DNA from 4 places in the Rhizobium sp. WYCCWR 11128 genome. Region 2 is predicted to be linked to each of the others. Evidence: riboswitches for the same ligand, from Rfam matches in the RefSeq annotation. Region 2 holds a riboswitch; each other region holds the start of a gene.
The links. A riboswitch is a leader RNA that binds a small molecule or an ion and turns the genes downstream of it on or off. The one in region 2 is predicted to bind cobalamin.

Region 1: another riboswitch for cobalamin. It lies ahead of HX898_RS02325 (ABC transporter substrate-binding protein); the one in region 2 lies ahead of bluB (5,6-dimethylbenzimidazole synthase).
Region 3: another riboswitch for cobalamin. It lies ahead of nrdH (glutaredoxin-like protein NrdH); the one in region 2 lies ahead of bluB (5,6-dimethylbenzimidazole synthase).
Region 4: another riboswitch for cobalamin. It lies ahead of fdhA (formaldehyde dehydrogenase, glutathione-independent); the one in region 2 lies ahead of bluB (5,6-dimethylbenzimidazole synthase).

What each region holds. Positions count from the first base shown of each region.
Region 1 is NZ_JACCEZ010000001.1:460,447-468,255, forward strand. It holds gene HX898_RS02300 (DsrE family protein) at 1-8, shown strand, start outside; gene blh (bifunctional sulfur transferase/dioxygenase Blh) at 191-1,471, shown strand; gene HX898_RS02310 (tetratricopeptide repeat protein) at 1,537-2,139, opposite strand; gene HX898_RS02315 (hypothetical protein) at 2,230-2,778, opposite strand; gene HX898_RS02320 (TetR/AcrR family transcriptional regulator) at 2,775-3,341, opposite strand; cobalamin riboswitch at 3,554-3,810, shown strand; gene HX898_RS02325 (ABC transporter substrate-binding protein) at 3,987-5,003, shown strand; gene HX898_RS02330 (iron ABC transporter permease) at 5,000-6,040, shown strand; gene HX898_RS02335 (ABC transporter ATP-binding protein) at 6,037-6,801, shown strand; gene HX898_RS02340 (HIT family protein) at 6,988-7,479, opposite strand; gene HX898_RS02345 (MYG1 family protein) at 7,658-7,809, shown strand, end outside.
Region 2 is NZ_JACCEZ010000001.1:859,945-867,753, reverse strand. It holds gene HX898_RS04245 (phosphatase PAP2 family protein) at 1-1,091, opposite strand, end outside; partial or broken gene HX898_RS04240 (SRPBCC domain-containing protein) at 1,793-1,990, opposite strand; gene HX898_RS04235 (PhzF family phenazine biosynthesis protein) at 2,084-2,926, opposite strand; gene bluB (5,6-dimethylbenzimidazole synthase) at 3,284-3,970, opposite strand; cobalamin riboswitch at 4,012-4,200, opposite strand; gene HX898_RS04225 (MFS transporter) at 4,689-6,092, shown strand; gene HX898_RS04220 (HAMP domain-containing methyl-accepting chemotaxis protein) at 6,360-7,809, shown strand, end outside.
Region 3 is NZ_JACCEZ010000020.1:3,575-11,383, reverse strand. It holds gene HX898_RS32445 (heavy metal translocating P-type ATPase) at 1-1,930, shown strand, start outside; cobalamin riboswitch at 2,173-2,397, shown strand; gene nrdH (glutaredoxin-like protein NrdH) at 2,659-2,880, shown strand; gene nrdI (class Ib ribonucleoside-diphosphate reductase assembly flavoprotein NrdI) at 2,890-3,294, shown strand; gene nrdE (class 1b ribonucleoside-diphosphate reductase subunit alpha) at 3,273-5,477, shown strand; gene nrdF (class 1b ribonucleoside-diphosphate reductase subunit beta) at 5,566-6,540, shown strand; gene HX898_RS32420 (adenylate/guanylate cyclase domain-containing protein) at 6,645-7,809, shown strand, end outside.
Region 4 is NZ_JACCEZ010000008.1:17,266-25,074, reverse strand. It holds gene HX898_RS22790 (EAL domain-containing protein) at 1-2,027, opposite strand, end outside; gene HX898_RS22785 (transporter substrate-binding domain-containing protein) at 2,133-2,936, shown strand; gene fdhA (formaldehyde dehydrogenase, glutathione-independent) at 3,068-4,258, opposite strand; cobalamin riboswitch at 4,477-4,677, opposite strand; gene HX898_RS22775 (DMT family transporter) at 4,839-5,744, opposite strand; gene HX898_RS22770 (LysR substrate-binding domain-containing protein) at 5,858-6,733, shown strand; gene HX898_RS22765 (GlxA family transcriptional regulator) at 6,708-7,706, opposite strand; gene HX898_RS22760 (3-keto-5-aminohexanoate cleavage protein) at 7,807-7,809, shown strand, end outside.

The DNA of each region.
Region 1 (7,809 bases), 400 kb from region 2:
CGTTTTGACGATACACCGTCGGGATGGGCGGGAGTTCGGGCGGCGTCTCCCGCCGGCGTCGTCAGGCTTTGCGGACCGGCGACAGGCGCGGAGGAATACCAAGCGCCTATTCTTGCGCTCGGCAATATACTTGTGAGATTGTATCGATATACATGCGATAATGCCCGACGAAGGCAGCGCGGGGACTTCGATGACATCCGTGAAGGTCAATGAGCTGATATCGGTGGCGGGGCAGCCCGATGCCGCAGGCTTTGCTGCCTTCGCGGCTCAAGGCTTTGCCGCCGTCATCAATGCCCGGCCTGACGGCGAGGAGCCGGAGCAGCCGGGCAATACGGTGGAAAAGGCTTCCGCCTCCGCGGTCGGGCTTTCCTACAGTTTCGTGCCGGTGAAGGGGACCGAGATCACCGAAGCCGATATCCGCGCCTTTCAGTCGGCGATGGCGCAAGCGAAGGGGCCGGTTGTCGCCCATTGCAAGAGCGGCACGCGGGCGCTGATGCTCTATGTGCTGGGCGAGGTGCTGGATGGGCGGATGAAGCCCGGGGATGTCGAAGCCTTCGGTCAAAACCTGGGTTTCGATCTTGCCGGCGCGCGCCGCTTTCTCGAGAAGCGGGCAGGGCAGGTGCCTCATGTGAAGGCCTTCTTCGAGCCCCGCACCTGCAGTGTGCAATATGTCGTTTCCGACCCGGCGACGAGACGCTGTGCCATCATCGACCCGGTGTTCGATTTCGACGAGATGTCGGGGGCGACGGGAACGGCCAATGCCGACGCCATCCTCGCTCATATCGAAAGTGAAGGGCTGACAGTCGAATGGATCCTCGACACGCATCCGCATGCCGATCATTTCTCCGCCGCGCATTATCTGCATGAGAAGACCGGCGCGCCGACGGCGATCGGCGCCCATGTCACCGACGTGCAGAAGCTCTGGAAGGAGATCTACAACTGGCCGGCCCTTAAAACCGACGGTTCGCAATGGGACCGGCTGTTTGCCGATGGCGACACGTTCGAGATCGGTGCGCTTAAAGTCCGCGTGATGTTTTCGCCCGGGCACACACTCGCCTCGATCACCTATGTGATCGGTGACGCCGCCTTCGTGCACGATACGGTGTTCACGCCGGATTCCGGCACGGCGCGTACGGATTTCCCCGGCGGCAGTGCTGCCGCCCTCTGGCACTCGATCCAGGCCATCCTGTCGCTGCCCGAGGAAACCCGACTCTTTTCCGGCCACGATTATCAGCCAGGCGGCCGGCACCCACGCTGGGAAAGCACGGTGGCGGCGCAGAAGCGCTCCAATCCGCATATTGCAGGCATCGACGAGGCCGGTTTCGTGGCGCTGCGCCAGGCACGCGACCGCACGCTGCCGAAGCCGAAGCTGATGCTGCACGCGCTGCAGGTGAATATCCGCGGCGGACGGCTGCCCGAGCCGGAGGGGAATGGCCGGCGGTATCTGAAGATACCGCTGGATGCTTTGTGAGAGCGGGGATAGTTGGCCGGTGACGACGTCTGGACGCTGCGCCGCCCGGGAAAAAGAGCTGGGTATCAGGAGCGACCTTTGCCATCGAGCAATTCTGACACCGGTAGCGGCAGGTCTGGATGTGCACGGCATAATCCGAGTAGATCTTCCCTTGCATCCGGGTAATCCTGAAGTGCAGCACGACGGTACCATTTGAATGCTTCTGTCAGATCGATCTCGCAGCCCACGCCGTGCTCTTTCAACTGGGCTAGCCTGTACTGTGCACCAGCATGATCCTGATCTGCGGCTTGGCTGTACCATCTGACAGCGTCTGCTGCATCGATATCGCAACCGTCGCCGTCTTCTCTCATCAAGCCCAGCAAATATTGCGCGTCGGCGTGGCCTTGATTGGCGGCTTTCTCAAGCCACTCGCAGCCTTCGGGCGCGCTCTGTGCAACTCCGTCCCCCATGAGATAGAGGCCCGCCAGGAGGAATTGCGCGTCGGCATGACCTTGTTCGGCGGCTTTCTGAAGCCATCCCGCGCCTTCTGTTTTATCGCGGGTGACACCTTCACCTCGTGCGGTGATGTGGCCCAATTCAAATTGTGCTTGCGCATCGCCTTGCTCGGCTGCTTGGCGAATCGCGTCTATCCTGGCGGCGGCGAGATCGGTGCTATCCGGATTGCTCATTGCTACATCAAACCTCGTTGAAATCGGTGGCGCCAAAACTATGTCGGGGCCTGCCTTCCGCAATCCGTCGTGACGCAGGTCCGGCAACGACTACGCCTGCGGATGTCCCAGCGCTTTTTCCAGCACGCCAGGCGGCAGCTTCTGCGCGAGGGCATCGCCAAGCTTTGCCTCGAGGTCCCGCAATTTGCCGTCGAGGGAGGGAAGGCCCGCGGGGCCGAAGGCTTCGATGTAACGATCGGCTTCACCCTTTGCCAGGAATTCGACCAGGACGTTGTCCTCGACCCAGAGCTTGACGATCCGGAAGAGGCCGGTTTCCACCTGCTCGGCGCACCAGCCTTCGCGGGCGGCGGCAGTCTCGATCGACGCGGCGTCTACCGCGGCGCTGACCAGCACGTGGGCGGTGACCGGCTCGAAGGTCGCCGGGCGCTGGCGGATGCCGAGCGGTGCGTCCGGATCGAAGACCGCGGTTGCGGGCAGGATTTCGAGGAAGGAGCCTTGCGTATCGCCCGATACGACGAGCCAGGCGTCATGGGGAAAGGGCGGGGTCGGCGCCCGCAGCGCGGTCGCCTCCATGAGCTCCGCCAGCACCCGGGCGACGCGACCGGGATCGCGCACGCCGAACGACATGTGATGAATCATCGCGCGTCTCCTTCCATTGTTGCCGGCTGGCGGGCCTCGGTCCCGCGGGAACGCCGGCGTGCATCGTCGATCAGGGCCTGCACGGCCCATTGCGCGGCCTTCGCGGCTTCAGCGCCCGACAGGCTCCAGTTATCTTTCATGCTCTCCCATCCCGAAGCAGAGCAGAGCGCTGTCACAGCGGCGAGCAGATGCCGGGCATCTTCTGCGGGAATCGTCCCGGTGACATCGCGCAGCGCGATCGAAAACTTCTCGCGCCGCGCCTCGGCATGGGCGAGCCTCACCGCGCGACCATGAGGATTGTGCAGCATCGCTCTCACCAGCGGCTCGTCGCGGTCGAAGGCAGAAAAGAGCTCGGGAATATGCGCCACTACTTGCTCAGGCGAAGCCGGCAGCGCCGGCACGGCGATCAGCGCATTCACCCAGTGCCAGAACGCGGCGAGCAGTGTCTCCTTGTTGGCGAAATAGCGATAAAGCGTGCGCTGCGGCACGCCGGACTGGCGGGCGACGAGATCGAAGGTGACCTCGTCGCTACCGGCGCGCAACAGGGCGGCAAGACCTTCCATGATGCGGTCCTGCGTGATGGTCGCCAACTCTTCGCGGGCCGTGGGTCGAGGCGGTGTCACTTTATTCATGGCAGTATTAATGCCATAATGGCAGCATTGCTGTCAAACGTCTTCTGGCAACCGGCGGTTTGCGCGGTGAGACGGCATGAAGCGCATTTGTCGGTGAGGCGGCATGACACGCGGGAATAGTTATTGACGCCGGGCGGGCCGGCGACGTAACTGGGTGCGACGGTTCCCTGAAGATGACTCCAAGGGGATTAATAGGGAACACGGTGAGGATGACCCAGTAGGGACCGAGACCGTGGCTGCCCCCGCAACTGTAAGCGGATTGTCGATCATCTCAGGAGTGGCCAGCGACTGGCCATCTCTGAAGGGCTCATGGCCCTGCCACTGCGAGATATCGCGGGAAGGAGGATGAAACGACGGATATCCGCAAGCCAGGAGACCTGCCGTCAATCACGATCCAATCAACCGGGCGGGGATGCCCGGACAAGGAACAGATATGATTGACCTGCTGAACCTTCGCCGAATTCCGGCATGCATCCGTCTCGATTGGGCCTCCTGCGGCTAGTGCACGCCTAAGCGTGCTTTCGGTCCGCGCATATGCGCGGAACGGCCGTGATTTTCCCTTCATCGAGGTTTTCCATGCGCCAGATTCTCGCCACCATGACATTTGCCTTCGGGCTCGCCGGCTTTGCGGCACCAAGCCTTGCCGCGACCCGATATCCCTTGACCATCACCAATTGCGGCCAGCAGGTGACCTTCGAAAAGGCGCCATCCAAAGTCGTTTCGATCGGTCAGGGCATGACCGAAGTGCTCTTCTCGCTCGGCCTTGCCGACAAGATCGCCGGAACGGCCGTCTGGGTCGGTCCCGTCCTGCCGCAATATGCCGAGGCCAACAGCAAGATAAAGCGGCTTGCCGACAACGACCCGAGCTTCGAATCCGTCGTCGGGCAGGAGCCCGACCTGGTGACGGCCGAGTTCGAATGGCATGTCGGCGCGCAGGGCTCGGTCGGCAAGCGGGAGCAATTCAAGGATCTCGGGATCAATACCTATCTCGCGCCGGCCGATTGCGTCGCCAAGGTCAACACTGATGGCGGCGACGGCGTGCGCAAGGAGCTGTTCACGATGGACCTGATCTACCGGGAAATCGCCGAGCTCTCGGAGATCTTCGACGTCAAGGAGCGCGGCGATGCGCTGATTTCCAAGCTGAAGAAGCGCGAGTCGGATGCCGTCGCCTCGATATCAGGCGCGTCGGGCAAGAACCTGCCCGTCGTCTTCTGGTTCTCCAGCAAGGAGGTCAATGGCGACGCCTTCATCGCCGGCAAGAACAGCGCGCCCGCCTATATTCTGAAGACGATCGGTGCGAAGAACGTCGTCACCACGGAAGAGGAATGGCCGCTGGTCGGTTGGGAAACCATCGCCCAGGCTAACCCTGCCGTCATCGTGCTCGCGACCATGGACCGCCGCCGTTACGCCGCTGACGATCCCAAGGTCAAGGTCGATTTCCTCGAGAACGATCCTGTGACCAAGGAGCTGGACGCGGTCAAAAACAAGCACTTCGTGATGATGGACGCGCAGTCGATGAACCCGACGATCCGCACGATCGACGGTATCGAGACATTGGCGAACGGCATCAAGTCCTTCGGCCTGGCGCAGTGAAGGCAGTGTCGGTCAGGCAACAGGGATGGTGGGCGCTTGCCGCGCTCACCACGGCGGCACTTCTCCTGCTCGGGCTGATGGTCAGTCTTGCCGTTTCGATCGGCGAGATCGCGATCCCGCTTGCGACGACGGCGGAGGCGATTTCGAACCGTCTGTTCGGAACGGATTTCGAGCTCAGCCGCATCCACCAGGGCATCGTCTGGGATTATCGTCTGAGCCGCGCGCTCGTCGCGGCCAGCGCCGGCGCGTCGCTCTCGCTTTCGGGCGCGATCCTGCAGGCGCTGCTGCGCAATCCGCTGGCCGAACCCTACGTGCTCGGCATCTCCGCCGGTGCCTCGACGGGGGCCGTCTGCGTGATGATCCTCGGTTTCGGCTACGGTGTTCTCGGCCTGTCGAGCGGCGCCTTCATCGGTGCGGTCATTGCCTTTTTGCTGGTCGGCATCCTGGCGACGGGTGCGGGGGGAACCGGTGAGCGCATCATCCTGTGCGGCGTCGCCGGTTCGCAGCTCTTCAATGCACTAACCTCCTACATCGTGACGACATCGGCGAATGCCGAGCAGGCGCGCGGCATCCTGTTCTGGCTGCTGGGTTCGCTCAGCGGCGTGCGCTGGCCCGATGTCTATCTGTCGGTGCCAATCGCGCTTGCCGGCTTCGTCATCTGCATGGCCCATGTGCGGGCGCTCGACGCCTTCGCCTTCGGCACGGATGCCGCCGCCTCGCTCGGCATTGCCGTACGCCGCGTCCAGATCGTGCTGTTCGCCATGACGGCGGCGATGACGGCAAGCGTCGTCAGCATGGTGGGTTCGATCGGCTTCGTCGGCCTCGTCATCCCCCATGCCGCCCGCTTCCTCGTCGGGCCGGCGCATAGGCGGCTGCTGCCGGCAACGGCGCTCGGCGGCGCGATCTACATGGTCGGCGCCGATATTATTTCGCGCATCATCATCCCGCAGCAGATCCTGCCGATCGGGGTCGTCACCGCGCTCTTCGGCGCACCGGCCTTCGCCGTCATCCTCTATCGTGTGCGGGGGAAGGCATGAGCATCAGCATCGACGAGGTGAGCTTTGCCGCCGGTAATATCGTCATCGTCAACGGCGTCAGCCTGACGGTGGAAAAGGGCAAGGTGCTCGGTCTGCTCGGGCCGAACGGTTCCGGCAAGTCGAGCCTTCTCAGATTGATCTGCCGGCTGCGCAGGGTTCGCAGCGGCATCATCCGGCTGGGTGACGACGACATTTCCTCGCTGCCGCACGCAGCCCTTGCGCGTCGCGTCGCCTTCGTCGAGCAGCAGTCGACGACCGATACGCAATTGACCGTGCGCGACGTGGTGCGGCTCGGCCGCACGCCGCATCGCGGGCTGTTGTCGTCCTGGGGTCCCGGAGACGACGCCGCCGTCGACGAGGCCCTGTCGCGGGTGGGTATGCAGGAGAGGGCGGGCCAGCTCTGGCAGACGCTGTCGGGCGGCGAGCGCCAGCGCGTCCATATTGCCAGATCGCTGGCGCAGGCGCCGAGCGAACTGCTGCTCGACGAGCCGACCAACCATCTCGATATCCAGCATCAGCTCGACATTCTCTCGCTGATTTCGAAGCTCGGCATCACCTGCATCGTCGCGCTGCACGACCTCAATCTGGCGGCGATGTTCTGCGACAGGCTGGCGGTGCTTCAGAAAGGCGAGATCGTCGCCTCCGGCGCGCCGGAGGAGGTGCTGACCGAGGATATGATCGGCCGGGTCTTCGGCGTTCGCGCCCATGTCCAGAAATCGGCCGTGCATGGCCGGCATCATATCCAATACGTCATGGATTGACGGATGGCCGGGAATTTCGATCTCAAGGAGGGGATCCGGGATTGTTGGTCGAGACGGTCGGAGACCTTCGACCTCGCTTTCGGCCACAGGATCGCCAGCGGTCACAAGGCCGGCGCTGTCTCTTCATGCATGCCGTCCTGCCAAAACCGCTGGGCATTTTCCGGCGACATGCATGAGTACAAAGATCTAAAGCGGCGGAAACCGCATTGCTTCCCGCAGCAACTTAATAGCCTCTGAGATCGAAGGCCCTCTGATCGGCGGCGGCTCTGCGCGTTCACAGAACTCTCGCCAGACAAACAGTGTCAGTTCTGCGCCATCCGTTGCGGTTTCCCCCGGTCCCTCTGCAAAATTCTCAAGCAGGCGATATCGAGCGTCCTTCCAGAACAACGCCTCCACCCATTCATATATCGGGATCACATGGAAGTGGATCGGATAACCGGGCGTGTGTCCATACCGGCCGATATAGACGCGCTGAGCATTCAATTGCCGTTTCAGCGTACTCTGAGCCCTTGCGAGCAATGGGCCGAATTCGGCCAAAGCGTCTTCAGGCAGATCCGACAGATCGTTGGTGTCGGTCTTGGAACTGATCATGAGGTAACCGGGAAGGGCGGAGTTCATGCGGTGGTTCACAAGCCATCCGGCCGTCTCGACAACGTGAAAGCGCTGAGGGATCTCCACGGACTGCCTCTTACTCCTGATGCCCCGTCAGGGGACGCTGTAACACATTGGATTGCTGCATAATTTTATCCTTAAATCGACTGCAATTTAAGGTATGGGTTGAGATAGCAGCCGGCAACGGTTATCTCCAGCCGACCTGCAAGCGGATCGTCCGCGAACGACAAGGCGCATAGCTCCCATGATCCCCGATTTCCTCGTCACCCATTCCGGTGGCTTTCATGCCGACGAATTGCTGTCGAGCGTCATCCTGACCCGGCTTTTCCCGCAGGCTCGTATCGTTCGCAGCCGCGCGGCGGAGTGGATCACGCCGGGCGAAGACCGGATCATCTA
Region 2 (7,809 bases):
ATGCCGGCCCAGATGCGTGAATCGCCCGCTTCCTTGCCGACCGTTCGGATGAACTCCGCCTGGTCGGGGAACAGATAGGCAAGCACCTCGCATCGGGCAGTCGACAACGTGGAGTGATTCGACGGATAACTGGGATGGGCCGGCACTGCGAACAGGGGAGTGATGCTCGGGTCAAGCATGTTGGGCCGCAGGTACCAATAAGCGTATTTCCCGTCGTTGCTTGCAATGTAGGCGTCGTAGTAGACCGTTGCGAGCATCGCGTAAGCCCGTGCGGCGCGCGGCGGGTTCGAATCCGTCTTGTCCTCGAACATCCACTTGCTGGCATAGTCATACCAGTCGGTGAACAGGCCGGATGGGCTTTGCCAGTAGAACGCCTTGTAGCTGTTGGGGAATTTTCGCTCAAACTGGCGGACTGCATCCGTCTCGGCCTTCACGGCCGCAGACTTGCAGTCGGGCGGAGTCGGTGGCCTGAATTCATCGGCTGTCTCGAGCAGGATCGGCTTCCAGTTTGGCATGGTTGCATTGGCGGGTTTGTCTCCGACCCACATGCACGGCCCGGTCGGCACGGTGCCGGTCCAGACGGCATCGGAGCCGTCGGCCTTTGCCCGCGCAATCACTTGCTCTGCCACGCTTCGCCCCAGTTCCAGGCCGGCGGATGAATCGCTTGGGAACTGGACACCGGCAAGGACACGCGACTGTGCGGCTTCTTCGGCCATCGCCTGGAACGACAACGCCTCGTCGGGAAAGAAATAGGCAAGAACGGTCGCGGCGGCTCCAGCGGCTGCCGCGTGTTCGGATGGATAAGCGGGACTCCGAGGCGTGGGTAGCGCAGTCGGCAGTGTCGTATCCACCTCGCTCGGGCGGGGGCGATTGTAGAAGTATTTCGACTCCCAAGCCGCGATGGTGGCGTCGTAGACCGCCATCGTCAAATAGGTGTAGACGCGATGCGCATTGGGGATCGTCTGGTTTGCGAGAAGACGGTTGTTGACCAGGTCGATCCATCGATAGCCGGGCGAGCCAGCGTCCCAGAATCTGATCTTGGCGGCGACCTGCGCATCGTTCTTTGCGACAAGTTCGCGGACCTGCTCCAACTCGGTTGCGGAAGTATCCGGTGGGGGCGAGACTCGGAAGTCTTTGCCCGACGTGATTACCCACGTCTTCCACATTCCAGCGTTTGGCTCTATCTGATCCGATTGGGCGAAAGCGACGTTCCCTGAGAAAAGGATTAGCGCGCAGGCCCTGCTAAAGCCGCTAAGCATTTTCGACCCCCATAGTTGATCCCCGGCCCAGAGACGGAAGGTTTTCTGTTTTGACGGCCGTCCCACTTTCTATTTTAGCCCTCTCTAATTATACCGCGAAGCGCTGCCAAGTGAAAGGATCAAAAATGAGAGCAGGTTGCGGTATGAAAGGTCAGGTCCGAAGATCGCTGTCTTCCTGATTTGCACCCCGCAGGGTTGCTGTGACGACGCTCAGCAGTTAAGCCATCGGCGGGCCCCTTCCCACGTACCGATGGAATCGGTCGCCCGGAACAATCTGATTGCTCCCAGCGAATGGAAAGTCCTTTCCGGCCATGACTACTTCCCTTCGATCTAAAGAGACTGACGTAGCTTTTAGGGAAGTGAGAATGGTCGCCACGTTCCGAACTAGGGCCGAGGACCGCAATTGGCCGCCGCTCATAAAGCCCCTGAGGCTTCTCGGCGTCTGAGCGGTTAGCGCCCCGCTCCGGCCGGAAAGGCCGGTGGAGTCATTTCCCAAGAGCAGACGTTTCCCGAGGCGAGTTTCCCGACCCGCGCTACTCGCCTATGCTGGAAAGCAGTTCGTCGAGCTGTTCCAGTTGCTCCGGCAATGCCGCCGCCCCGCCCTGTAGTGCTTCCTCAAGCGCCTCCTTGGACGGATAGGCTTCGTGGAGATTCAGCAGCGTCTTCCCGCCCTGGTCCTCGAAGGTCACGGTCGTGACCGCGCCCTCTTCGCCCTCGTCGTCTGTCCAGACCGGCTACCGGCCCAAATCGGTAACTCATTCAAGTCGAGCCCATGACTGCTTCTGGCGCCAATTGCAGTCATCGGCCTCAGGTCGATGACTGTCTTAGAGGATAGCTTTTCCGTTTATGCAGGTAACGACATTGCCGCCAACCCAAATATCTTCAGATTCGAGCCGGACATGTACCCGCCCTGACCTGCCCAAGACCGTCCCTTGCGCAGCGATGTATGAAGGCGGGGCGAGATTTGCGGAAATGAGCCATTTTGCCAAACCCGCATTTAGGCTACCAGTGACTGGGTCTTCGTAACCAGCGGCGGTGAAGGCGCGGACCTCGAAATCCACGCCATCGACGTCCCCCAAACATGGTGCAATCAGGCCTACCCTTAGTCCGGAAATACTCTGGTAGTTCGGACGGACACGTAGGACATCGTCTCTGCTTTTCAGGAGCAAGGCCATCCAACCGGGACCGTTGTCTACCCAACTCGCATCGACTATCATCTCAGATGACAGACTTAGACCGCTCATAACTCGTTTCATTAGATCGTTATCGATATGTCCAGTCTTGATCAAATCTGGAGCCAGAAATGAGAGGATATCGCCGTCTCTTCTGATCCGGATCAAACCCGCCTCGCATTCCTGGATAACAACTGGCTGCTTTGGCTTTCCGCCCAAGGTCAGCCATGCGTGGCAGCTACCCAAAGTCGGGTGTCCGGCAAAGGGTAGCTCCTGATGCGGCGTGAAAATTCTGACGCGATAATCAGCATCCGGGACCGTCGGCTTTAGGAGGAAGGTCGTCTCGCTTAGATTGGTCCAGTTGGCAAACTTGGCCATCGTTGGTGTATCAAGATCGTCCGCATCCACTACCACCGCAAGTGGATTTCCACCCATTCGCTCCGAGGAAAAAACATCAACCTGTTGAAACGATAGCTCTTTAAGGTTCCTGTTCATAGCATCTCCTACTGTTCGTTCGCTAACAGCGTGCGCCAATGTCTATACACAAGGGGGCTGCAGAATGCCTTTCGGAGTAACGGATGCAGACAAAGATTTCCGCTTCGGGCATACCCGGTCTTCCAAAGCGTTCAAATTATGCCGAGCTTTTAATCCTTGATTACCGGAAATCTCGGGCTTTAGGGAATGGGCTCGGCATAGTTTCGGACTCGGGATAAATTCCGTTATGCCGAACTCGGCATAACGGAACAAAGATATCTCGGCCTCGCACCGCGTCGGCGATACCGACATCGGTTTGCTCACCTTGACCGTCAATGGCGTGACTATGCGATTGAGGCCATGCTCCACCGCACTGCTCTAGGTGTTCAGTCCCCATCCATCATGAAAGACGAGTTCCTCGAGCGGTAGCCGCTGCCGCCAGCCTTTGACGGAGAGTTCCGGCTCGTCATAGAGCCGGTCGACGAAACCGGCACAGAGCCAGGCGACCACTTCGATATGCTCGGGTATGCCGAGAATGGTTTTCAGGTCGCCTTCACGAAAAATGCTGACCCAGCCGATGCCGACCCCTTCCGCCCGTGCCGCAAGCCAGAGATTCTGGATGGCGCAGACGGTCGAGTATGAATCCATCTTCGGATTGTGGGTGCGCCCCAGCACCACGCTGCCGCTGCGGGTAGGATCGCAGGTCACGCATATGCCGAGCGGCGCCTCGACGATGCCTTCGAGCTTGAGCGATCGGTAGGCCTGCCGCCGCTCGCCTTCGAACATCAGCGCCGCCTCCTCGTTGGCCCTCGCAAACGCGTCCTGGATGCGCGTCCGGACAGCGGCACTTTTCACCAGAATGAAATTCCACGGCTGCATGAAGCCGACGGATGGTGCGTGGTGAGCGGCCGTCAGCAGCCGCTGCACAACATCATCAGGCAAGGGATCGGGCAGGAACTGGCTGCGAACGTCGCGCCGCGTCATGATCGCGTGATAGACGGCCTCGCGTTCGGCCAAGGAAAAACCGGACGCCGCCGAAAGGGCATCCTCATCAAAGGGTCGCATCGTCAAATCCCCAACAACGCGACCGCCCCGCTGTCCGCGCGGATCGGTCTATCTTGCCAGGCCGGTCTTCTGACTCGGCGTCATCCGTCTGCCGCAGCCTTCCCGGCAAAAGGCCAGTGGCATGATGAAGCGGCAAGCGTCGGCCTTACAGCGTTGGGCACGTTCCGGTCTTGCACCGGATTCCCGATTCTCCCGCCTTATCGGCGGGCACCTGACGACGCATCTATTTCAGGAAAGCGCGGCGGCGGCAAGCTGGGCCCGATGTCGCAGTCAAGCCGGAGGCCGCGCGGTGCCGCCTGTCCCTCTCTTCCGCCGGCAAAAGGGAGCGCTGCGGTGCCACGAATCTCTTCTCCCCAGCGGGGAAAAGGTGCCGGCAGGCGGTTGAGGGGGTGAGCGGCAAAGCCGCGAATGCGCTGAGCGTAAGCGAAGGGCAATGATGAAGGGCAGCCGTGCAGCCCCCTCATCCGACCCTTCGGGCCACCTTCTCCCCGCTGGGGAGAAGAGAGCGCAAGCCGCAGCCTCAGTTCCTACATCAAACCCTTGGGAGGACATAAGGAAACAAGACGTACGATCCCGTTTCGTCATCCACCCGCGTCGGTTTGAAGCGGCTAGGCAAGCCCCTTCACCGACAGTTTCTATGGCCTTATCACCACCGAAAGCGTATGGACTGTGACAGTCCATCGCAGCATCTCGGTTGCCCGTGCCCCGCCTCACACCCATGATCCTTGCGGTCGCCCTGTTCATGGAACAGATGGATTCGACCGTGATCGCCACCAGCCTGCCGGCAATCGCCGCCGATATCGGCACCTCGCCGATCGCGCTGAAGCTCGCCGTCACCAGCTATCTCGTGGCGCTGGCGATCTTCATCCCGATCAGCGGCTGGATGTCCGATCGGTTCGGTGCGCGCAACATCTTCCGCATGGCGATCTTTGTTTTCATGATCGGCTCGATCGCCTGCGCCTTTTCCAACTCGATCACGGCCTTCGTCGTCTCGCGCCTGATCCAGGGCGCCGGCGGCTCGATGATGACGCCGGTCAGCCGCCTGCTGCTGGTCCGGGGAACGCCGCGCCACGAACTCGTCGATGCCATGGCCTGGCTTACCATTCCCGCTTTGATTGGCCCGATCATGGGGCCGCCGATCGGCGGTTTCCTCACCACCTATCTCACCTGGCATTGGATCTTCTGGATCAACGTCCCGATCGGCGTGCTCGGCATCATCCTCGTCACGCGTTTCCTGCCGACCGTCGAGCCACGCAGTCCGCGGCCGATGGACTTCCCCGGATTCTTCCTTTGCGGCATCGGCTTCTCCGGCTTCGTTTTCGGCGTGTCGGTCATCAGCCTGCCGGCCGTGCCCGTCATCTACGGTTACGTCACGGTTGCGATCGGCATTCTTGCCGGCCTCCTCTACCTCCTGCATGCCCGCCGCGTGCCCTATCCGCTTCTCGATCCGAAGATGTTCCGTTACCCGATGTTCCGGGCGGCGATCCTCGGCGCTTCGAATTTCCGCATGGGGCTCGGCGCCCTGCCGTTCCTGATGCCATTGATGCTGCAGCTCGGCTTCGGCCTGACGCCGCTGCAATCGGGCTCGGTCACCTTCGTCAGCGCGCTCGGCTCCATGGGCTCGAAATTCGCCGCCTCGCGCACCTTCAATGCCTTCGGCTTCCGCACCGTCATATCAATCACCACTTTGCTGGCGGCGATCTTCCTCGGCATCAACGGCCTTTTCACCGCCGAAACGCCGCTGTTCCTGATCATGGCCTGCCTGCTGATCGGCGGCCTGTTCCGCTCCATGGCTTTCTCGGGCGTCAACGCCATGGCCTTCGGCGATGTCGATGACGCCGACAGCAGCCAGGCAACCGCGATCAATGCCGTTGCCCAGCGTATCTCCATGGCGATGGGTGTGGCGATCGCCGGCGGCATTCTCGAAATTTCGAGCAGCTTTCACGACGGCAGGCTGCTGGTCTCTGATTTCCATATCGCCTTCTTCAGCGTCTCGGCGATTTCGGCACTGGCCTGCATCACCTTCCTGCGCCTGCCGCATGATGCCGGCGCGGAACTGACGGCGCGCGGCCGCAAGCGCCGGCACGCCGAGCCCGAAGAGGCCGTGGCGGAAAACAGCTGATCGAGACAGATCTGCTTGGCGCGAAGGAAGCACTCCTCCTCCGATTCGCAAGGTTCGGCGCCGGCGAAAGCTACACGCGTGTGTTCCAGCATCTCATTCCACTTTATGATTTATTCACATATCAAATACACACTGCGTTTGCGCGTTTTGGGTTGCAATCCGGACATGGGCATGAGGGCTCGTGATGTGACCGTCAGCGCGGATGCCCGTATTGAGACGCCGGTCGGGAACATATCCGACTGAGCCGCAATTCTAGGCCGCCGCGGAATGTTCCAATTTTTGAAAACGATGCCTCTGACAGCCAAGCTGGCGGCGATTATCGTTGCCGTCAACCTCTGCGGCATTTCCGCTTTCGCCACCTATACGTGGATGTACGAAACCCGGGCATTGATCGATGGCGCCAAGGCGAATTGGTCCAAGGATGCGGAGCAGTTTGCCTCTCTGGCCGCGGGCGGCGTGAAATGGGGGAAGGCGAACGCCGTTCGCGAGGCTTATTCGCTCTACCGCGACGACCCCTCGCTCGATCTTGTGCAGTTTGCCGCATTCAACGCCGAACCTGCCGCCGTCGATACCTGGGCGCGCGATGGCGTCAGTGGTTTGCCGGCACCAGCCGATCTGGTGAAGAGCCTCGGCGCGAAACCGGAAAAGACGACCATCGATGACGGTAGAATATCTGCCGGCGTGGTGACGATCATCGCGCCGCTCCCGCTGGATAAGTCGGGCAAGGCCACCGGTTACATCGTCACGAACTGGTCCGTCGAAAAAATCGCTTCCGAAGTCAGGCAGAAAGTTCTCATTTCGCTGCTCACGCAGTCCGCGATCACCGCCATGGCCGTCGTTGCCTTCCTTCTCGCCATGCGCAGCCTAGTCGGCCGGCCCATCAGGGTAATCAGCGAACGAATCAGCGCGTTGCAGAAAGGCGATCTGGTCTCTCCCGTCACCTACAGGGAAAATGGCGACGAGATCGGCTTTCTGGCGCGTGCATTGGAGGTTTTCCGTCACGAGGCGATTGCGAAGGTCGAGAGAGAGCAGGCCGCTGCCGAGCAGAGTGCTTCGCTCGACGCCGAACGGGCGCGCAACGCATTGTTGACCGAAGAGGCCAGCAACACGCAACGGCTGGTCATGAACGCTCTCGCAAATGCATTGGAAGGGCTCGCCGCCGGCGACTTCTCGATACACCTGGCCGACGTCGGTCCAGAATTCGATAAATTGCGTCAGGATTTCAACAACATGGTCAATGCGGTCGCGGCCGCTCTAACAGAGATCAAGACCGCTTCCGTGGCGGTTGAAACCGGCTCCAGCGAGCTGGCGACCTCCGCGGATCAACTCGCCAGGCGGACCGAGCAACAGGCAGCAGCATTGGAACAGACCGCTGCGGCACTGGATGAGGTGACCACAACGGTCAGAACATCGTCGCAGCGAGCCGAAAATGCCGGGCAGCTGGTCGAGGAGACAAAGCGCAGCGCCCATGTCTCGGCGACCGTGGTGCGTGATGCGATCGGGGCGATGGACCGGATTCAAACCTCGTCGAGCCAGATCGGCCGCATTATCGGCGTCATCGACGAAATCGCCTTCCAGACGAACCTGCTGGCGCTGAACGCCGGTGTCGAGGCGGCGCGCGCCGGCGAGGCCGGCAAGGGTTTTGCGGTCGTTGCGCAGGAAGTGCGTGAGCTCGCCCAGCGGTCGGCAAATGCCGCCAAGGAAATCAAGAACCTGA
Region 3 (7,809 bases), on a different contig from region 2:
TGACCATTCTCACGATCACGGCGAGCAGGAAATCGAGGGGTTGCACGGGCACGACCATGCGCCAATGGCCGGTCCATGGTGGCAAAGCAGGAAGGGCCGGCTGACCATCCTTTCGGGGGCGGCACTCGTTGCCGCCTATGCCGTCGGCCATCTCGTGCCGGCGATTGCATCCTATGCCTTCATCGTCGCCATGCTGATCGGGCTGGTGCCGATCGCTCGGCGCGCCATCATGGCCGCCTTCTCAGGCACACCGTTTTCGATCGAGATGCTGATGACGATCGCCGCCGTCGGCGCCGTCATCATCAATGCCGGCGAAGAGGCGGCAACTGTCGTGTTTCTGTTCCTCGTCGGCGAGCTGCTGGAAGGGGTGGCAGCGGGCAAGGCGCGGGAAAGCATCCAGTCGCTGACGGGTCTGGTGCCGAAGAACGCGCTGCTCGAAGACAATGGCCAGACACGGGAGGTGGCGGCGGAAAGCCTTTCGGTCGGTGCCATCATCATGGTTCGTCCTGGCGATCGGATCTCGGCGGACGGCATTATCATTTCAGGCGAGAGCGCGATCGATGAGGCGCCGGTGACGGGCGAGAGCACGCCGGTACGCAAGGGCATCGATGCCGTCGTTTTTGCCGGCACGGTCAATGGCGATGCGGTGCTCAGGGTTCGCGTCACGGCGGCTGCCGCCGACAATACCATCGCCCGCGTCGTCAAGCTGGTGGAGGAAGCTCAGGAATCGAAGGCGCCGACCGAACGCTTCATCGATCGGTTCTCGCGCTATTACACGCCCGGCGTCGTCGTGGTCGCAGCGCTGGTCGCGGTCGTTCCGCCGCTGCTGTTGGCAGGGCCGTGGGGCGAATGGGTCTATAAGGGCCTTGCGATCCTTTTGATCGGCTGCCCCTGCGCGCTCGTCATCTCGACGCCGGCGGCGATCGCCGCCTCGCTTTCATCCGGTGCGCGGCGCGGACTGCTGATGAAGGGTGGCGCGGTGCTGGAAACGCTCGGCAAGGTGACGATGGTCGCCTTCGACAAGACCGGCACGCTGACAGAAGGCAAGCCTCAGGTGACCGACATCATTTCCTTTGGCCTGAGCGAGGCGCAGGTGCTGTCACGCGCGGCGGTGCTGGAGCAGGGTTCCAGCCATCCGCTGGCGCTGGCGATCCTCAACCGTGCCAAGGCGGACGGCGTTCCCGTGCCGCCGGCCTTCGAGCTGGAAGCGCTGCCGGGCAAGGGTGTCAGCGGCAAAGTCGGCGGTGAGACGCTGGATCTGCTGTCGCCGCCTGCCGCCCGCGAGCGGGGGACGCTCGGCGCGGAACAGGATGCACGCATCACGGCGCTGAACGACGAGGGCAAAAGCGTGTCGGTGCTGCTCGTCAATGGTATCGCGGCCGGCCTGATCGCCATGCGCGACGAGCCGCGTGAGGATGCCGAGGCCGGGCTCGCTGCCCTCAAATCAGCAGGCGTCAAGGCGATGATGTTGACGGGCGACAACAAGCGGACGGCAGCAGCCGTTGCCGGCATGCTCGGCATCGACTGGCGCGGCGAGATGATGCCGGAGGACAAGCAGCGGGTCGTCGTCGAATTGAAGCGCCAGGGTTTCATCGTCGCCAAGGTCGGTGACGGCATCAACGATGCTCCGGCGCTGGCCGCGGCCGATATCGGCATCGCCATGGGCGGCGGCACCGATGTGGCGTTGGAGACGGCGGATGCCGCCGTGCTGCACGGACGCGTCGGCGATGTGGCGCGAATGATCGAACTTTCCAAACGCACAATGCGCAACATCCTGCAGAATATCACCATCGCGCTCGGGCTGAAGGCGGTGTTCCTGGTGACGACGATCGCCGGCATCACCGGGCTCTGGCCGGCGATCCTCGCCGATACCGGCGCCACCGTGCTGGTGACGATCAACGCGCTGCGGCTGCTTCGGATAAAGATATAAACATTCCTGACTTCATCCCTCCGGCGCTCGTCGCCGGCGGGATCTCCCGTCAACGATGCGGGCCCGATCTCGAATCGAAAATCGCTTGACCGGCCATAAATAGGCTTTCCTCCTCGGGACTTTCTCCACAGCCTGCTTTCTTTAAGCTTTGGTTAGCCATGTTTTTCACAGGAACATAGCGATTTCAAACCTGTCGTAACGCAATGCACAAACCATCCGTTGACGCGAATTTGGATTGGCGTACTATATCTAGTGTTCGAGGTTCCATCGATTCGTAAGGATCGATGGCTAAGACGGGAATTCGGTGCGCTTCGCCATTATGGCGCGGCAATGCCGGAGCTGCCCCCGCAACTGTAAGCGGCGAGCAACTGTCCGATTTCAGGTCACTGGAGCATGATGCTCCGGGAAGGCTGGGCAGGAGCTTTGACCCGTGAGCCAGGAGACCTGCCTCGAACGAAACGTCCACGGGCGGGGTGTCCGGAAGGTCGCGTTGCATGGCTCGGGTGATATCCGCATCGCGTTTCGCAGGCCGAACCTCCGCATGAGCCACTTCGGGGTGAAGTCATGTCAGTATCTCAGTTCAGGCCGCCACCCGCTCGAGGTAGAGGGCGGAGTACGCCCAGCGGCTAAACAGCCGCATAGCTCAAATCATCAGAGAATTTTTCGACGGATATCGACAGATTTCCGATCGATGTCCTGCGCCCAATCGCGTCGTCACGAGGAATATCATGACCATTACCGTCTACAGCAAGCCTGCCTGCGTTCAGTGCACTGCCACCTACCGCGCCCTCGACCGGTTGGGTGTTGATTATGACATCGTCGATATCTCGCAGGATGCCGAAGCGCTCGATCGCGTCCGCAGCCTCGGCTACATGCAGGCGCCTGTCGTCATCGCCGGCGAGCAGCATTGGGCCGGCTTCCGTCCCGACATGATCAGCGCACTTTCCTGAGGAAAGGCGATGGGTCTGATCGTCTATTATTCCAGCCGATCCGAGAATACCCATCGGTTCGTCGCCAAGCTCGGACTGCGCGCGGCGCGCATTCCGCCAGGCGGCGCAGACGCGTTCCATATCCGCGAACCCTTCGTGCTGATCGTGCCGACCTATAGCGGCGACGGCGGCAAGGGCGCCGTTCCCAAGCAGGTGATCCGTTTCCTCAACGATGCGGAAAACCGAGGACACCTCCGCGGCGTGATCGCCGCGGGCAACAGCAATTTCGGCGAGACATACGGGCTCGCCGGCGACGTGGTCTCGCAGAAATGCCGGGTGCCGTACCTCTACAGGTTCGAGCTGCTGGGCACGGAAGACGACGTCGCCAACGTCAAACACGGAATGGAACGGTTTTGGACACGGGAACACCTCTGACGCGGGATGCGGGCGCAAAACCGCATAACACTTTTGCTCATCCCGCCGGCGAACGCCCTTTGAAAGCGGCGGAAACGCTCGACTATCATGCGCTGAACGCGATGCTGAACCTCTATGACGATGAGGGGCGGATCCAGCTCGACAAGGATCGAATGGCTGCCAAGCAATATTTCCTGCAGCATGTGAACCAGAACACGGTGTTCTTCCACAATCTGAGGGAAAAGCTCGATTACCTCGTGACCGAGGGCTATTACGAGCAGGAGGTTCTCGACCAGTATTCCTTCAATTTCGTGCGGGATCTGTTCGACCAGGCCTATGCCAAGAAATTCCGTTTCCCGACCTTCCTCGGCGCCTTCAAATACTACACCAGCTATACGCTGAAGACTTTCGACGGAAAGCGCTATCTCGAGCGCTACGAAGACCGCATCTGCATGGTGGCTCTGGCCTTGGCACGCGGCGACGAGGCCCTTGCCCGCGACATGGTCGAGGAGATCATTTCCGGCCGCTTCCAGCCGGCGACGCCGACCTTCCTCAATGCCGGCAAGAAGCAGCGCGGCGAACTGGTTTCCTGCTTCCTGCTCCGCGTCGAGGACAATATGGAATCGATCGGCCGGTCGATCAATTCGGCGCTGCAATTGTCGAAGCGCGGCGGCGGCGTGGCGCTGTCGCTGACGAATATCCGCGAGGCGGGCGCGCCGATCAAGCATATCGAGAACCAGTCCTCGGGCATCATCCCTGTCATGAAGTTGCTCGAAGACAGTTTCTCCTATGCCAACCAGCTCGGCGCGCGGCAGGGAGCAGGGGCCGTCTATCTCAACGCCCATCACCCCGATGTCATGCGCTTCCTCGACACCAAGCGCGAAAATGCCGACGAGAAGATCCGCATCAAGACGCTGTCGCTCGGCGTCGTCGTTCCCGATATCACCTTCGAGCTCGCCAAGAACAACGAGGATATGTATCTGTTCTCGCCCTATGACGTGGAGCGCGTCTATGGCGTGCCCTTCACCGAGATTTCGGTGACCGAAAAGTACCGCGAGATGGCGGATGATGCCCGCATCTCCAAGAAGAAGATCAAGGCGCGCGAATTCTTCCAGGTGCTTGCCGAAATCCAGTTCGAGAGCGGCTACCCCTACATCATGTTCGAGGACACGGTGAACCGGGCGAACCCGATCGCCGGGCGTATTTCGATGAGCAATCTATGCTCGGAAATCCTGCAGGTGAGCGAGGCGAGCGAATATAATGACGACCTTTCCTACAAACATCTCGGCAAGGATATTTCCTGCAATCTCGGCTCGCTGAATATCGCGGCGGCAATGGATTCGGCCGATTTCGGCAGGACGATCGAGACCTCGATCCGGGCGCTGACGGCCGTTTCCGACATGAGTCACATTTCCTCGGTTCCCTCGATCGAGAAGGGCAATGACGAGAGCCATGCAATCGGCCTCGGCCAGATGAACCTGCACGGTTACCTCGCCCGCGAACGCATCTTCTACGGCTCCGAGGAAGGCGTCGATTTCACCAATATCTATTTTTATACGGTGACCTATCACGCAATCCGCGCCTCGAACCTATTGGCGGTCGAACGCGGCACGAGCTTCAAGGGCTTCGAGAATTCGAAATATGCCTCCGGCGAATATTTCGACAAATATACCGAGCAGCTCTGGGAGCCGGCGACGGAGACGGTGAAGGCTCTGTTCGAGACGTCAGGCATCCACATTCCGACACAGGAAGACTGGGCGGCGTTGAAGAGGGCGGTGATGGCCTCCGGCCTCTATAACCAGAACCTGCAGGCGGTGCCGCCGACGGGATCGATCTCCTATATCAACCACTCGACTTCCTCGATCCATCCGATCGTCTCGAAGATCGAGATCCGCAAGGAAGGCAAGATCGGCCGCGTCTATTATCCGGCGCCGTTCATGACCAACGACAATCTCGATTATTATCAGGATGCCTACGAGATCGGGCCGGAGAAGATCATCGACACCTATGCGGCGGCGACCCAGCATGTCGACCAAGGCCTGTCGCTGACCTTGTTCTTCCGCGACACGGCAACGACGCGCGACATCAACAAGGCGCAGATCCATGCCTGGAAGAAGGGCATCAAGACGATCTACTACATCCGCCTTCGCCAGATGGCGCTGTCCGGCACTGAGGTGCAGGGCTGCGTATCCTGCACCTTATGATTTGATTGCCGCTGACGCTGCAAGAAGCGGGAGGGGTTCCGCAGTTCCCTTCGCCATGCAGACGTTGACGCCGGAAAAGGACCACCCGATGAACATGCAAATCAAACCCGCGTCCCGCGTGCGCGCCATCAACTGGAACCGCATCGAGGACGACAAGGATCTCGAAGTCTGGAACCGGCTCACCGGCAATTTCTGGCTGCCGGAGAAAGTGCCGCTTTCGAACGACATTCCTTCCTGGGCGACGCTGACGCCGGTCGAGCAGCAGCTCACCATCCGCGTCTTTACCGGATTGACGCTGCTCGACACGATCCAGAATGGCGTGGGTTCCATCCGGCTGATGGAAGATGCGGCGACGCCGCATGAGGAGGCGGTGCTTTCCAACATCTCCTTCATGGAGGCGGTGCATGCGCGCTCCTATTCCTCGATCTTCTCGACGCTGTGCTCGACGCCAGATGTCGATGATGCCTATCGCTGGTCGGAGGAGAACGAATTCCTGCAGCGGAAATCGGCGCTGATCATGGAGCAGTATCGCTCCGGCGATCCGTTGAAGAAGAAGGTTGCAAGCGTCTTTCTCGAAAGCTTCCTGTTCTATTCCGGCTTCTACCTGCCGATGTACTGGTCGAGCCGCGCCAAGCTGACCAACACTGCCGACATGATCCGGCTGATCATCCGCGACGAGGCGGTGCACGGCTATTATATCGGCTACAAGTTCCAGCGCGGACTGGAGCGGCTCGGCGAGGAGAGAAGGCAGGAGATCAAGGATTTTGCCTTCGAGCTGCTGCTCGAACTCTATGACAACGAGGCGAAATATACCGAAGCGCTCTATGACGGTGTCGGGTTGACCGAGGACGTCAAGAAATTCCTGCATTACAATGCCAACAAGGCGCTGATGAACCTCGGCTATGAGGCGTTGTTCCCGGGTGAGGCCTGCAAGGTCAATCCGGCGATCCTGTCGGCACTTTCGCCGAATGCCGACGAGAACCACGACTTCTTCTCCGGCTCCGGTTCCTCCTATGTCATCGGCAAGGCTGTCGCGACCGAGGATGAGGACTGGGATTTCTGAGGCATGATTGCAGTCTCCCTCTTATCATTTGCTCTCTCATCGCCCACATTCAGCGGAAACTAAATTCGGTCCTCGCCGATGATGTGGCGTAGCGGGAGTTTTTGATGTCGTCTTTTTTGAACAAGGCCGGGACTGCCGTCGAGGCGGACGAGGGCGTCTGGCCGATCCGCAGAAGACGGATTCTCGACTGGCTGGTGAACGATACGCGCGGCGAGCGGTTTATCGACAATATCCTGGTGGAAATGTGCGAGAAGCTGCTGGCGGCAGGGGTGCCGGTAGCGCGGGCGACATTGCATTTCAGGACGAACCATCCGCAATGGATCGGCGCCCGCATCCTCTGGAAGGAAGGCTTGGCAGAGGCGAAGATCAACACTTTCGCCTATGGTGTCGAAAACACGCCGGAGTTCCTGAAGAGTCCCGTCAACGCGATCCATCAGGGTTCGGAGGAGGTGCGTAGACATCTGGAAGGTACAGCCGACGGCGACGAGGATTCATTCTATCAGGAACTGCGCGATGACGGCCTCACGGAGTATATCGCCTGGCCGCTCGAGCATACTTTCGGCAAACGGCATGTCGCGACATTTTCCACCAGCCGGCCCGGCGGTTTTACGAGCGAGCATGTCGATTTCCTGCGTGACCTGCTGCCGGCCCTGACCCTCGTCAGCGAAATTCGGCTGAAGAACATCATGGCGCGCACGCTGCTGCAGACCTATGTCGGACCGCATGCGAGCGAACAGATCCTGGCGGGCGTCACGACGCGCGGCAGCGGTGCGACCGTCGGTGCGGCAATCATGATCTGCGACCTGCGCGACTTTACGGCGATCTCCGATCTCTGGCCGCGCGACGATGTCATCCATCTGCTCAATGATTATTTCGACGCCATGTCCGACCCGATCGAACGCTATGGCGGAGAGATCCTGAAGTTCATGGGCGACGGATTGCTGGCGATCTTCCCGCTGAGCAAGGAAACGGCCTGTCACGATCTGCTGCAGTCGATCCGCGAAGGGCAGGGGTTGATGGCGCAATTGAACCAGCAGTATGCGGGCAACGGACGCGAACCGCTGCGCTACGGCGTCGGCGTGCATGTCGGCGACGTCATGTACGGCAATATCGGCTCGCGCCGGCGGCTCGATTTCACCGTCATCGGCCCGGCGGTCAATGTCGCCTCGCGGCTGGAAACCCTGACCAAGGAGGTCAAGCGGCCGGTACTCCTGTCGCGGGCCTTCGTCGAAATGGCGGGCTGTGCGGAGGAGATGGACAGTCTCGGCA
Region 4 (7,809 bases), on a different contig from region 2:
AGCGACTTCAGCACCGTATAAACGTCCGAGTTGTCTTCGATGAGCGAGGACTCGGTGAGCTCGAGCTCAAGCCGGGACGGCTGCAGGCCGCTCTCCTCAAGCACGGCGAAGACTTCCTCGGCGAAATTTGGTCTTCTCAACTGGGCGGGAGACACATTGACCGCAACGAATGTGTCTTCCGGCCATTTGCAGGCGGCTCTGCAGGCTTCGCGCAAGACCCAGAAACCGAGAGCGTCGATGAGGCCGCCCTCCTCGGCGACAGGGATGAAGCTGGCAGGCGTCAAGAGCCCGCGCTGGCTGTGACGCCAGCGCACCAAGGCCTCCGCGCCCGACGCCGCGTATCCTGCCTCAGCGCGATGCACCGTTTGGTAATAGACCTCGAGCGATCCGAAGTCCGGCCTGTTCACAATCGGATCGGATTGCGGACCGTCGGCGGATGAGGCCGTGTCTTTGGCCAGAACTTCCCGCAATTCGTTCTTGAGAATGTCGCGCGCATTTCTGCCGCCATCCATGGACGGTGAATAGAGACGCCACTGGCCCCTGCCCCCCATCTTTGCCTCGTACAGCGCGACGTCGGCGTAGCGCATGATGTCATCGGCATTCCGCCCGGCATCCGGCACGACTGTCACGCCGATCGAGCCGCCGACGCGCGCGACCGCCTCGCCCCTCAAAAGCGGGAAGGGTTTGCCGAGTTCGGCAACGATCGCTTCGCATATTGCCGGCAAAACATGGTCATGATCTTTGATGTCCCGGAGAAGCAGGGCGAATTCGTCCCCTCCGAGCCGGGCAAGCGTGTCGCCCGGACGAAGCTGGGAGCGGATCCGCTCCGCAGCCATCCTGATGAGTTCATCGCCGGCGGCATGGCCGAACGTGTCGTTCACCGCTTTGAAGCGGTCGAGGTCGAGAAGCGCGACTGCCGAGCGTTCTGTCGAATTCTGCGTCTCGGCAAGGCACTCGTCGAACCTCATCGCGAACAAAGCGCGGTTGGGAAGATCGGTCAGCACATCATGCAAGGCAAGCTGCCTTGCATGCAGCTCGCTTCTCTTCAGCTCGCCGAGACTGCTTCGCAGGCGCACCAGCAAGACCGAGAACAGGATCGCGATCACCAAGGCGGCAATCGAAAGCGCCGGCATCAATCGGCCGATCACCCTCGAACCTGGAAGATCGGGCCGCCATACGATGAAGCCGATCGGTTCGCCGTTTGCCGTGGCGTCGATCTGGAACGCAACCTCGTTTTCGTCTGCATCGGCCGTGCGCGCGAAGCGCGCGCCGTTGAGGCCCTGCTCCCGGCTCAATTCGTCCAGCGCCGCACCATCGATAAAGCGCACGACGATCAAGAATTGCCGCATCGGCTGCTGCTGTCCCCCGCCAGTCTCGTTAATGGCGACGACGCCCACGATGGTCGGCCGGCCCTCCAACCGCATCAGATTGGCCAGAGCACGGTTGGAACGCGCGGCGTTGGCAAGGCGGGCTTCCATTGAGGATGGCGTTCGTTCGTTCAAAGCCGTGCTTCGCCTGACGCCAAAGCGGGCATCCTTAAGGAGAGGCAAAAAGAGAGGCTTCATCCAGCGGTACCGCTTCTCCGTTTGGGCGTCCGCCAGCATGAGCAGTTGAGCCTTTTCGTCGACGACAAAGGCCTGATCGTAGCCGAACGCAGACATCGCCGTCTGGCTGATCGCACTCCCGGCTGCCGCCGTCAAAACGGCATCGAGGCTGGAGGAGCCTTCGGTCGGCAGGGCGGCAGGATAGACACGTGCGAGGTAACCATTGCCGAACTGGCCGATAACATGCGCGACTTGATCGACCTGTTCGCGCAGGCGGGCATTCACAAGCTGGCGCTGTCGATCAAGGGCTGCAGCGTCGCTCTCGGTTCCTGCCCAGAGCGCCGAAAGCACGACAAGTCCGATCGCTCCAAGCCCGCTAACGGCAATAAGAAACAGAATTCTTCCCGAAGCGATCCAGGATTGCTGAAACGTGTTGGAGCTGGAAGGAAGAACGATGTGCAAGCGTAGACCCCTGAACACCACGACGCGGGCGCATTCGTCGACGCTAACAAAGAAGCGTTCACGTAGAATTAAAAGCTGTGAGCCACTATGGCGCGAGATCGACTATGCCCTAAGGAGCTCCCGACGATGTTGCGCATATCCATTCAGACTATAGTGCGCGGAGCGCTGATGGCGGGCGGGATCGGTATCTTTTTGGCGGCCTCGCCGCTCGAGGTGGCTGCGCAAGATCGCACGCCGATGAGAATTGCCGTCGAAGGTGCGTTTCCGCCCTTCAACTATCTCGATGCAAATAACAAGCTTCAGGGCTTCGACATCGATATTGCCAATGCTCTCTGCGAGGTTGGCAAGTTCGAATGCCAATTTATCATCGAGAAGTGGGACGACATCATCCCCGATCTCGTTGCCGACAAATACGACGCGATCATCTCATCCATGTCGATGAGCCTCGAGCGGCGTCAAAAGGTTGCCTTCACTGAAAAATACTACAACAGCCCGTCGGTGTTCATCGCCCGGAAGGATTCGTCAATCAGCGATGTCAGCCCCGCCGCCCTCAGCGACAAAATTCTTGGGGTGACATCGTCGACGGCGCAGGAATCCTATGCCAACCATCTCTATCCAGAAATGAAAAGGACGGTTTTTCGGTCTTCGCCGGAATTGTACAAGGGCCTGGCAGATGGGAGCGTCGACATTATCCTCGAGGATAAACTCGCCATCTACGACTGGATTGCCAACACCAAGGCAGGAAGCTGCTGCGAGTTCAAAGGGCCGGATCTGGTCGACGTCACATATTTCGGTGAGGGTGCCGGTATCGCGCTGCGCCTGGATGACAAGGAGCGTCTGACGCGCCTGAACGAAGCGCTGAAGAGCATCAAGGCGGACGGAACCTACGATATGATCAACGCAAAATATTTCCCGTTCAGCATCCAGTAGTTCGCCGGTCAATTTTCGAGAATACGGGATGGCCGGGTTTTCGCCCGGCCATCCCTATCAAGTCCTGTCTTACGCAATCCCGGACGCAAAACTGCTGCGCACTTTTGCTGGAATTGCTCTAGGTCGCATCGCTATGCGGCTTTCGCCACGTCTCCGTGCGGATCGAGGACATATTTCGTCGCCGCTCCCTGGTCGAAGCTTTCATATCCATTGGCGGCATCGTCGAGCGGGATGACTTTGGCGTTGACGATATCGGCAATTGGCAGTCGGTCGTGGAGGATCGCCTGCATGAGTTGACGATTGTATTTGATCACCGGAGTCTGGCCGGTGTGGAAGGACTGTGCCTTGGCCCATCCGAGGCCGAAGCGGAGCGAAAGATTGCCGTGTTTGGCGGCGTTGTCGACGGCGCCCGGATCCTCGGTGACATAGAGGCCGGGAATGCCGATCGAACCCGCGGCTCGGGTAATCTCCATCATCTGATTGAGCACGATCGCCGGCTGTTCCCCGCCCGAGTGGCCGCGTGCCTCGAAGCCGACCGCATCAATGGCGCTGTCCACCTCGTTGGTGCCGACGACCTGCGCGATCATGTCGCCAAGACGGTCGCTCTTCGACAGGTCGATCGGTTCGAAACCGACCTTTGCCGCATGCGCCAGACGGTCCTTGTTGAAATCGCCGATCATCACGACAGCAGCGCCGAGAATGCGAGCCGAAGCCGCAGCCGCAAGGCCGACCGGGCCGGCGCCGGCGACATAGACGGTCGAGCCGACCCCAACGCCCGCACGCACCGCGCCATGGAAGCCGGTGGGCAGAATGTCGGAGAGCATGGTGAGATCGCGGATCTTCGCCATCGCCTTGTCCCGATCCGGGATTTTCAGCAGGTTGAAATCGGCATAGGGAATGGTGACGTAACGCGCCTGTCCGCCGATCCAGCCGCCCATGTCGACATAGCCGTAAGCGCCGCCGGCGCGGGCCGGGTTTACTGTCAGGCAGACGCCGGTATCCTGGGACTTGCAGCAGCGGCAACGGCCGCAGGCGACATTGAACGGCACCGAGACGATATCGCCGATGTCGAGCATCTCGACGTCGATGCCTTTCTCGATGATCTCGCCGGTGATTTCATGACCGAGGACCAGGCCCGGCATCGCCGTCGTGCGGCCGCGGACCATGTGCTGATCGGAGCCGCAGATATTGGTCGATATCACCTTCAGGATGACGCCGTGTTCGATGCGGCGGCCGTCGGGCGCTTCCAGCTTCGGATCGTCGATGTCGCGCACTTCGACCTTGCCAGGACGGAGATAGACGACGCCTCTATTTTTGCTCATGGATTCCTCCCACTTGTTTGAATGCCTCGCTGCAACCGATGCAGTCGATGGCAACCTTCCCTCCGGCCTGCCTCCTCTGCAGCCCGGTGTCCACAACACGAGGATACCGCCGCATCGGGCGATATTCGGATTTTCAAAACAGACAGATTGGATGGAGAAGAGGATGAACGCCACGGTTTTCGCCTGTGGTTTCGCTCGTGACCGTCTGTCCGCAATCCGTCGATTTGCTGTGCAAGAGCTGGTTTCCGGCTCCAGAATCTCCTTTCGATCCGTCTCGATATCTTTCCGGATGCCTATCCGGCGATTTCCTTGAGGATTTCAGTTCTTCTACCGCTGCGGGGCAGCGCCGGCGTCAGGCCGGCGTCCCAATGGTCCATTTCGCCAGTTTGCGAGATAGCGCCTTGAACACCACCAAGAAACCATGCCTGACGGAAAACAGCGATCAAGAAAACGACATGGGCGCAACCCAAAGACGACAGTCGGCAAAGTCGCAATAGCGCTGCGCAGCGGAAATAATTGATCCCGCGAATACGGCGGTTTTCCGGATCGTCCCGGAAGATTTGATCGCCGCCCAAAGGCTTTAGGCGCGATGCGGTCGCCGGCTGCGGCTGACGTCGATGGCCGTGTGCCAGAACACGGCGCCGAGGATGATCGCGCCGCCGAAAAAGGTGGCGATGGGGGGCTGCTCGGAAAACAGCAGCCAGACCCAGAAGGGCGTGAGCACGATTTCCATCGTGCCGATCAGCGCCGCTTCAGCCGGCGGCATGCGCTTTGCCCCGGCAAGGAAGAGCACCAGCGCCAGGGAGAAATTGGTCGCGCCGAATGCGGCAAGAACGACCCAGTTGTGCAGATCGAGCGAGCCGGGCGAACTGAACGGGGCAAAGATGGCAAGCGTCAGGAAGGCGCTGACGACGGTCGGCGGCAGGCTCGGCACGCCGGGATTGATGCGCGGAATGATGATGACGAGTGCAAAGGACGCGGTCATGCCGAGCGCCAGCAGATCGCCCACACCAGTCCCGCCGCCGATCGACGAGGCGACGATGACCGCGACGCCGAGGAGCGAGATGCCGCCGGCAATCAGCGTCCGCCTGGAGACCCTCTCCCTGAGGATGAGCCAGCCGAGCAACGCTGCGATGAAAGGCGCGGTCGCATAGATCATCGTCACATTGGCGACGGTGGTCATGTAGAGCGCCCCGATGAAGCATACCTGACTGAAGGTCTGGCATGCGATCATGGCAAGACCTGACGGATGGAAGACGGAACGCCACTGTTGCCGCGAGATGCCCCCTTCGAGGAAAAGGCAGGGGATCAGCAGGAACAGGCCTCCGAACAACGATCGCCAGGCAATCGCCGTCCACACATCGGTCGTCAGGAGTCGCGAATAGACGCCGCTCGCGCTCCAGGCAAGTGTCGCGGCAACGATGAGAAGCACACCCTTCTCGTGCTCGCTGCCTGCGAGGCGTCTGGCCGGATTTTCAATGGTCACGCAGATATTCTCAAAGAAGGAAGTCGAACGCCGCTCTTTTCTGCCCCAGGAATTGACATCAGACAAACGAATAGTAGAGATGGCTACCATCGATTTTTTCTATGGCTATTTTCATGCACGAGCCGATTGAGAGTGACCTGCTGAGAACCTTCCTGGTCGTTGCCGAGACGTCCAACTTCTCGGCGGCTGCCCAACGCATCGGGCGGACGCAGTCGGCCGTCAGCAGCCAGATCAAGCGGCTCGAAGAGACGATCGGCGAAACCCTGTTCGATCGGGGCGCCCGCGGCGTGCTGCTCACGCGCCCGGGCCTGCAACTCGTACCCTATGCCCGCCGGATCATCGATCTGTTGAGCGAGGCCGCCGCGACGATCCGCAGCAAGCCGCTGGACGGACCGGTGCGCATCGGAATTCCCGAGGAATACAGCCAGACGGTGCTGCCGGCAGCCCTTGCGGCTTTCGCTGTACGCCACCCGGCCGTCGAGGTCACCGTGTCCTGCGACTACACAGTCCGCAACCTCGCCGCCCTCGAGCGGGATGAGCTCGATCTGGCCGTCGTTTTCGACTGGAGCGATGAGACGAAAGGCGAGGTCATCTGCATTGATCCCACAGTCTGGGTCACATCGATGGTCCACCGGCTGCACGACATCGATCCCCTGCCGATTGCGACCTATCGCAACTCCACCTGGTCACGCGATTTTGCGCTCCGGTCGCTGGAGCAAATCGGCCGCAACTATCGGATCGCCTTCATCGCCGATACCGGCTCGGGGCTGAAGAATGCCGTCACCGCAGGCCTTGCCGTCACCACGCTTTCCCGCAGCAGCATTCCGCCCGGCTGCCGGGAACTCACCGCTGAAGACGGTTTCCCGCCGGTTGATTCCTCCAAAGTCGTGCTCCGCCGGAGCACTTACCGTTCCAGCGAGGCCGTTCGGGAACTTGCCGAAATGATACGGGACGCGTTCCAGCCTATGCCCGCATCTCCGATGGCGTGACGCGGCGGCGCAGGCGACGCCGGGTTTCGGACGGGCTCTCGGAAAAACTCGCCCTGTAGCTTCTCGCAAAGGCGGAGGCCGAATTGAAGCCGGTCGCCGCTGCGATGTCGGCGAAAGAGGCTGTCGTCTCGATCACCTTGCGGCGCGCCGCGTTCAGGCGCAGCGCGAGATAGTGCACATGCGGCGGCGCGCCGATGCTCTGCTGGAAGAGATCCTGCAGATGCCGGGCGCTGATGCCTACCCTGCGGGCCAGCCGCGTGAGAATCAGAGGCTGCTCGATATGCTCCTCCATCAGCCGCACCGCCTGCGCCACGCGGGGATCGTGCATGCGCAGACCAGCCGAGGCTGCGGAAAGCTGCTCATCGGCATGGAAGGAAGGCTGCTCGTAACGGAACAGCCGGCTGACCTCGAGCGCCAGCGAATAACCCTGCCGTTGCCTGATCACCTCCAGCATCAGGTCGACGGTCGGAAGCGAACCTGAGGTCGTCAGCCGCTTGCCGTCGATGACGAAACGATCCTTGACGGCCCGCACCTCAGGATAGGCCAACGCAAAATCCTCGTAGTCCTCCCAGTGGACGGTCGCCGGCAGCCCGTCGAGCAGGCTGGCTTCGGCCAGCAGCCATGTGCCGGACTCGATGCCGGCAATCACCGTGCGATAGCGGGCGGCCTGGGAGAGCTGCATCTTGAGCGCCGGCGTAGCACTTCGGCGCCAGTTGTAGCTGGCAAGCACGAACAGCGGCGTATCCTCGGTCGTCGCCTTGAAAGCGCCTTGCGCGGGCACGGCAATATTGCTGGTGGTCGGGACCGGTGCTCCGTCCGGGGTGAGCAGCCGCCAACGATAGAGCTCACTGCCGGAAATGCGATTGGCGCCGCGCAGCGGCTCGATGACCGAGGCGATCAGGATCAGGTTCGCGTCCGGTAGGACGAGAAGGTCGATATCGAGCCGTTCCGTCGATCGCTGCAGCAAGGCCATCTCCCTCGGGTTCCGATAATGTATCGATTGCTTCCGAAATTGCAACGCATTGCCATCCATCCTGTCGCGTAATGCGGACAAGACGAGGGAGAACAAAAACATG